3 regions of the Ktedonobacter sp. SOSP1-52 genome follow, and region 1 is predicted to be linked to each of the others. Evidence: a T-box and tRNA genes for the amino acid it is inferred to sense, from the RefSeq annotation. Region 1 holds a T-box; the other regions hold tRNA genes.
What was found. A T-box is a leader RNA that pairs with one kind of tRNA and senses whether it is charged. The one in region 1 lies ahead of JMJ16_RS35875 (valine--tRNA ligase), so its partner is inferred to be a tRNA-Val.

Region 1 (2,253 bases):
GCCATCGCAGCGGCCCGTGCCGCCGGAGTATGTGCCACCAACGCCGCAGAATCCTACAGTCGCGCCACAGCCGACAGTAAAGTATGTGCAGGGTACAGAGAAGAAGGAAGCGGCGCCCGCGCCCAAGAAGCCTGAGATCCAGTACTATGTGCCTTCAAATCAGCAGAGCCAGGCGACTGCTTCACAGCCTACTGTTCCCAACACGGCTCCTACACCTGCCCCCGCGAAGGAGACTCCCTCTCAGCAGCCTAAGAAAGAGGAGGTCTACTACACTCCGCCTGCGCACCTGCAACAGCAGATGCAGCAGAAGCAAGAGCAACAGGGCGGCAAGGCTAACCTGGTTCAGCCCGCGCAACAGCCTCCGTCGCCTCGTGCAGCTGGGCATGCTCAGCCTGCTCCTCACGTCTCCACCGCAGCAGGTCCAGCCTGGGGCGCGCTCATCTTTAGCGATGGCTCGCAGGTGCAGCTAAAGGGCGAGTCGGCCGCCGTTGGCCGCTACGACAATGACCTGGGTGGTATTCGCCCCGATGTTGATCTGAGCAGCAAGCAGGGCGCGGACACCATTTCACGTGTGCATGCCGCCTTTGAACATAGCGGAAACAACTTTACCCTGACTGACTTGAATAGTACCAACTCTACACGGGTCAATGGCAAGCGCCTGGAGCCCGACAATGCGACCCAGCTGAATGATGGCGATTCCATCTCCTTCGGCAAGGTCACCTGTACCTTCAAGAAGTTCTAACAAACCCGAAGAGTTTCAAGCGTAAGGGATATGCGTGAGAAAATGGCCGTGGCCATTTTCTCACGCATATCCCTTACGCTTCTAGTCTATTGACATTCGTGCTTGCACTCGTTAGACTACAGATAATTGCCGAAAAAGAAAATAGAGAGCATAGAAATAATCTGGCTACGAGCAGGAGGAGTAGACGCACACACCGCCAGAGAGAAGGGATCATTGGCTGCAAGTCCCTTTCGGTTGACGAAGCGTCGAAGGTCGCCTGGGAGTCTGAAAAGCACCCCATCTATTTAAGAGGGGGAATTTTCACGGATGTGTCCGTTATCGCACCCATGAGGATCAATCGCACAGATTGATCGAACAAAGGTGGTACCACGAGTCATGTCCTTTCTCGTCCTTTACGAGGAAGGCTTTTTTTATTATGTTAAACAAGAACGCAGACGTTTCCACCACCCATTAACCTACGCCGGGTAAGGGTGTGTGGATGCTGATGTGTCGCTAAGCGACACATCAGCATCCACACACCCTTACCCTCGCGAAGCGCCGCAGGCGCTGAGAAGTTAAAAAACAAGAGGAGTCAACATGGCTGAGCAGGAGCAGAATACACTCACAATGCCCACTCCATCCGCCGCCGATCTTCCCAAGGCCTATGAGCCCCAGGCAGTCGAGGCGAAATGGTATCGCTTCTGGGAAGAGGGAGGCTACTTTAAGCCACGCCCCAATCCTGAGCGCAAGCCCTTTGTCATTAGTATGCCTCCGCCCAACGTGACGGGCGCGCTGCATCTGGGACATGGTATTACCTCCACCGTTGAGGATATCCTGATCCGCTACCATCGCATGCTGGGCGATGAGACGCTCTGGGTTCCGGGCGAGGACCACGCCGGTATCGCGACCCAGACCGTTGTCGAGCGCCTGATCGCCAAAGAGGGGACCGACCGCCATAAACTGGGGCGTGAGGCCTTTTTAGAGCGTGTCTGGCAATGGGTACACCAGTATAAGGGACGCATTCAGGACCAGCATCGCCGCCTGGGCGCTTCCTGTGACTGGTCGCGTGAGCGCTTTACCCTCGATGAGGGGCTCTCTCACGCTGTGCGCGAGGTCTTCGTCAGCTTGTATGAAGAGGGACTGATCTATCGTGGCGAGCGCATCATCAACTGGTGTCCCCGTTGTATGAGCGCCCTGTCTGACCTCGAGGTCAACCATGTCGACACCCCTGGAAAGCTGACCTATGTGCGCTATCCGCTCAAGCCAGTTGAGGGCGAGAGCGAGACGCGCTATATCAGCGTCGCGACCACGCGACCCGAAACCATTCTGGGTGATACCGCGATTGCCGTGAACCCCAAAGATGCACGCTATAAGGATATTGTTGGACGCCTGGCCATCGTACCCGTAGTTGGACGCGAGATTCCTATCGTCGCCGACGAGGCCGTGGACCTGGCCTTCGGTACCGGCGCGGTCAAGGTCACGCCCGCGCACGATCCCACCGACTTCGAGATTGGTTTGCGCCATAAGCTGCC
Region 2 (2,253 bases), 550 kb from region 1:
CTTCTTCCCGGCTCAAAGCTTCTCCCAGGATGCTAGGCATATTGCTCCAGGAACTGAGGTTCCCGGTGGAAAGAACACTCAGCCACAGGCTGATGGCCTTCCAGTGGCTTTACGTAATACCATTGTCGCGGTGTGTCTATTGCTCTCAGTGGCCGTATTCGCCCTGGGCGTGATGCTACGTAGGCGCAATTCTAGCGTGAGCATACTGGAGATAGAGGTCCAACAAGCCGTGTTCGCCGTCACGCCTCCTCTGGCAGCTGTCCCACAGACGCCATTGCCAGCCGAGGTGTTTGCGGCGCCGTCCTTTGTGCAGGAGGCAGGCGTCTTCCAGGTGGTCTCGCTCTCAGCCTCGACGGAGGAACTGGAGCGAGATGCGTCTCAGTTTGTGGCCTCTCAGGGACAGAGCATACCTATTGCACCTCTCTTTGGAATCTCGGCGAAGAGCGCAGCTCCCCGCGAGCGCAACACCGACGAACACGTTCCATTGACAGGACTGCGCCCAGGAGGGGGGCTGCTCTCGCGTTATCGCAACACCGAGGCCCTGAATAACTCAAGCAATGGTCCCTCACAGAAGCAATCAGATCCCAACCTGGTCTCAGTAGGGAGTGGGCAGCAAGAAGGCTTTTAGCTGCCTTAAAAGCACGCCTACACGGTCCGAAGAGGCAAGCGAGCGGATAGAGCGGAAATTTGGGGAACCTATAAAAAAAGGCCAGAAAAACTGTTGACAAAAATCGCGCTTAGGTGTATTATGGCACACGTAATCCGTTAGCAATTAGCCCTCGTGGCGGAATGGTATACGCAGCAGGTTGAGGGCCTGTGCTCGAAAGGGCGTGGTGGTTCGAGTCCACTCGAGGGCATTTGTAGGGCATCCAAATATTGAGTAAATATCTGGGTGCCTGATTTTTCGCCAACAAGCGGAATACACGGGCGATTAGCTCAGCTGGTTAGAGCGGCTGCTTTACACGCAGTAGGTCTGGGGTTCGAATCCCTAATCGCCCATCTCAAGCGGCTTTAGAGGCTCTTCTGTAGCAAGCAAACACAGTGCTATAGAAGAGCTTTTTTGCGCCTTTTTTCTAGTCCAAGCCTACTGCCTTAACGTTACAGTCTAGACTAAATTGTGTGATTAGATTTCGCTTTATTGTGGATAGCATTTTGAAACTTTTTATGTTAAAATCAATCTAGACCAAATAGTTATAGCTTGATAGTCTAAGCTAATTTAAAGGGAACGGTGGGCTATATTATGTCAGAAATGAAAGTGGACCATATCGCTGATGTTTTTAGGCAGCGAATTGAGGGCGGTATGTACGGGACTGCCGGGCGTTTGCCATCACTATCGATGCTTGCTCAGGAGTTCGATACTACTCGTGAGACAATGAATAAAGTTGTTCAGTTGTTGCAGTCTGAGGGCCTTGTTGTCTCAAAAGGTCGTGCTGGTGTTTTTGTAAGTAAGCCTCGTGCTCGCGTACCTGGTATCACTGCACGCTTTGATCTGTTTTTGAAGGAACAGGGATTGACGCCTGTAGAGGTCAATATAGATCCTCCAATGTTGGTTTCTGCTCCTGCTGATGTCGCCGAGGTGTTTAATATTCCTGTGGGCGAAAAAGTAGTGAGAAGAGTACGTTTGCAGGGTACGAAAGATGAGCCTTATCGTGTTGCAGAGAACTTCTATCCTGCCTCGCTAGCTGGAGGTCCCATTTTTCAGAAGATGCAGAGTGATGTTAGCACTGATGTGTTGTTGGAGATCAAAAATCGGCACGGCCTGGCGGTGCAGTTTGTTCATGAGGATGTGATTGCTCGTCTTCCGTCAATGCATGAGCAAGAGCTGCTGAAGATCAATCGTAGTTCTCCGGTCCTGGAAGTCCATCGGAAGAACTATGCAGAAGATCATGAGACAGTGATCATGTTCAATCGGATCATATTCGTCGCCAAGTTTTTTCTACTATCCTATGAGTATCAAACTGGATTGTGGGCTAAGAAGTAGTTATTCAGAAGTGTTCTAATGCATCATTGAGGCTATTTCTTAGCCTCTCTTTTTTTGTTCTTATTTAGTCTAGACCAAATAGTCTTGACATAAACATAAAACTTGTGTTATTCTTCTATTGAAGATTGGTCTAGACTAAAAAGTCTGGTCTGAAAGGGGGTATCTAGTGAAACTGGATCGGACAAACGTTTTGCTAATGGTGACAGGGTTTGCATTGATGGGCCTGGTCCTGGCGTTTCAGGGGCCGTTGGTGCTGGCCGGGCACTGGTTCT
Region 3 (2,253 bases), on a different contig from region 1:
CGCGCGACAGCCTGGCGTACTCGAACCTCTTTATGCTGAGCCAGGCCTCTCAATACATCTTCATCAATATCTGGGTTATGGTATATCAGCGTTACCAGCCGCTCGACTTGTGTGTTAAATTCTCCCTGTCGGAACCAGTGTTTGGCTAAATCTGGTAAAACCATGGTTGTGAGTATAAGACTTTCATGCTCGGGAAGTCCTCTATCTAGCGGCTGTCTTGGTTGGAAAATATTGAAATGAGACTTTTGTAGCTCCTCTGAACTTGTTATTTCACCCGCCACGCTGATATGAGCATTATAGGAAATCATGACATGCTCTTTTACATATGATGCGATCATAACATGACCCTGTTGAAACCATTGTAGCCAGTGTTGAGGGATCTCTGCGCAGCGTAAGAGCTGGAGCCAGGCTTTCGGTGAAGCTTCTTTGATAAAATCTGGTTGAGTCAGGTTGAGTAGTGGAAGAAGTGGATTGCACAGAAATTCATGCGGGAACTCCTCTATCAGCTTGAGCAGTTGTGTAAGAGGGGTGTTGGGATTCTGGGTTGTGGCGCGTCGCACCACATCATTTTGGTCCAGGGCGAAGGCTTCGAGTAGGTTTGAGGGGGCATTTGGATTGGCAGCGATGATGTGTTTTAGTTCACGTTCTTGCGCCAGCTCAGCTAGGCGTGCAGGTGCAGTCTCGGGGTTGGCTGCTTCTCCAGCATAGGGATGTTTCTTTCGGTGGTGCCTCATAGTGAATATGCTCTTTCACAAGTTATTGGCGGATTCTATATCTGGGAAAAGGGATGCGTAATCAGAGAAGGTGCGAAGTGAAATAGACGATGAGAGTCGGAGGTGACCGGGAGTTGAACCCGGTGTCTGCCTAACGCCTTGTCAGGGCGCCGCATGCTGACGCTGCACCACACCTCCGAAAACAATATGGAGCGGCCAGGAGTCGAACCTGGCGTCTTTTGTCGCTTTTGCAGAGCGAGTATATGCTGACCGCTGCACTACATCCCCATATCGACCGAACGCTCGGTGCGGTTACTATAATATAGAAGAGTTTCACTGTCAATGCAGCGACCAGCATGTTTATCAGTCAGTCAGTCAGTCAGTCAGTCTCTGCCTTGTTCTCATCGCGCAGGGCCAATTGCTGACGGGCGACCGCGCGTACATAGCGATTGGCGTCCTGTGCCAGTTCCTTGAGCAAGGCTAATGAGGCATTAGGGTGTTGTGCGCTTTGATAGCGCTCCAGGGGAATAGGCGAACGTGCGAAGCTGTACAAAAATTGGATGGGGAGCTTTTCGTAGGCCAGCAGTTCTAGACGTAGGGAATCGCTCGTCATAGATTGGAGCGCCTTCGCGTATGAATCGAGCCGCATCTGAGTACGTTCCTTTTGGGAAACGACTGAGGGATAGGCGAAGTTTGCTTGAAAAGACGCGGATTTTTGATTGGAATTTTGCATCCTTAGCTGATTAAGTAATTCCAGGGGAATGCGTGGATTGGTTATTAGGTTTCGAAATATATTTACGTCTGAGTGCTCGGCAAAGCGCATAAACAAATCCCTGGGGAGCCGAGCGTTTCCTGCCAGTTGTGCCAGAATATCGTTATCTGAATCGTTGGCGAGGAGATAGAAGGCCTCTTCAGGTAATCTGGGGTTCTGGGCTACTGCATAGCGCACAACTGGCTCTATATCCCTGGCGAGGGAGAGCAGTAGTGGCGAAGGCGTTTTAACATTCCGTGCTAGCACCATACGTACAGGAGTGTAGGTATCCTGGGCGAGCTGGTAGTAGTGTTCTTCCGAAAGACCATGCCTTGCCGCGATTGCCTTGCGCACAGTCATATCAGTATCCTGGGCAAGTAGGTGGTAGAGCCGCTTTGGAAGCCCATGTCTGCTCGCAACTGCCCGCCGCACAATCGCATCTGGATCATGTGAGAGGGTTTCCAGCATATGTTCTTCAAGCTGGGGTTGATGGGCTGCCCCTCTTCTTAAGAGGGGATCACTGCTGGATGCTAAATGCATCAGCAGCGATTTCGACATTTTTGCGCGCTTTGCTATGCTGTAACGTACATCTAACTCTTTGTCTTGAAGCATCTGTAGAAGCACATCTTCTGGCGTGCATGGATGATGTGCGACGGCCAGACGTACCTTTAGCACTTGATGTCTGGCTAGCTTTCTCAATATGTCTTCATCGATCTGTGGACTATAGCGCAAAGAGATGACCAGATCCTCTACATTGATATTTTCTATCTGCCAGTGTAGGCTGTGATT

Region 2: it encodes a tRNA-Val, which carries the amino acid that the T-box ahead of JMJ16_RS35875 (valine--tRNA ligase) is inferred to sense. The anticodon was not compared.
Region 3: it encodes a tRNA-Val, which carries the amino acid that the T-box ahead of JMJ16_RS35875 (valine--tRNA ligase) is inferred to sense. The anticodon was not compared.

Annotation. Positions count from the first base shown of each region.
Region 1 is NZ_BNJH01000004.1:173,804-176,056, reverse strand. Features, by position in the region: gene JMJ16_RS35880 (FHA domain-containing protein) at 1-742, shown strand, start outside; T-box leader at 901-1,138, shown strand; gene JMJ16_RS35875 (valine--tRNA ligase) at 1,319-2,253, shown strand, end outside.
Region 2 is NZ_BNJH01000004.1:722,830-725,082, reverse strand. Features, by position in the region: gene JMJ16_RS38330 (glucosaminidase domain-containing protein) at 1-628, shown strand, start outside; tRNA gene JMJ16_RS38325 (tRNA-Leu) at 776-857, shown strand; tRNA gene JMJ16_RS38320 (tRNA-Val) at 926-999, shown strand; gene JMJ16_RS38315 (GntR family transcriptional regulator) at 1,241-1,981, shown strand; gene JMJ16_RS38310 (hypothetical protein) at 2,148-2,253, shown strand, end outside.
Region 3 is NZ_BNJH01000002.1:592,011-594,263, reverse strand. Features, by position in the region: gene JMJ16_RS18255 (hypothetical protein) at 1-734, opposite strand, end outside; tRNA gene JMJ16_RS18250 (tRNA-Val) at 832-911, opposite strand; tRNA gene JMJ16_RS18245 (tRNA-Cys) at 922-999, opposite strand; gene JMJ16_RS18240 (hypothetical protein) at 1,093-2,253, opposite strand, start outside.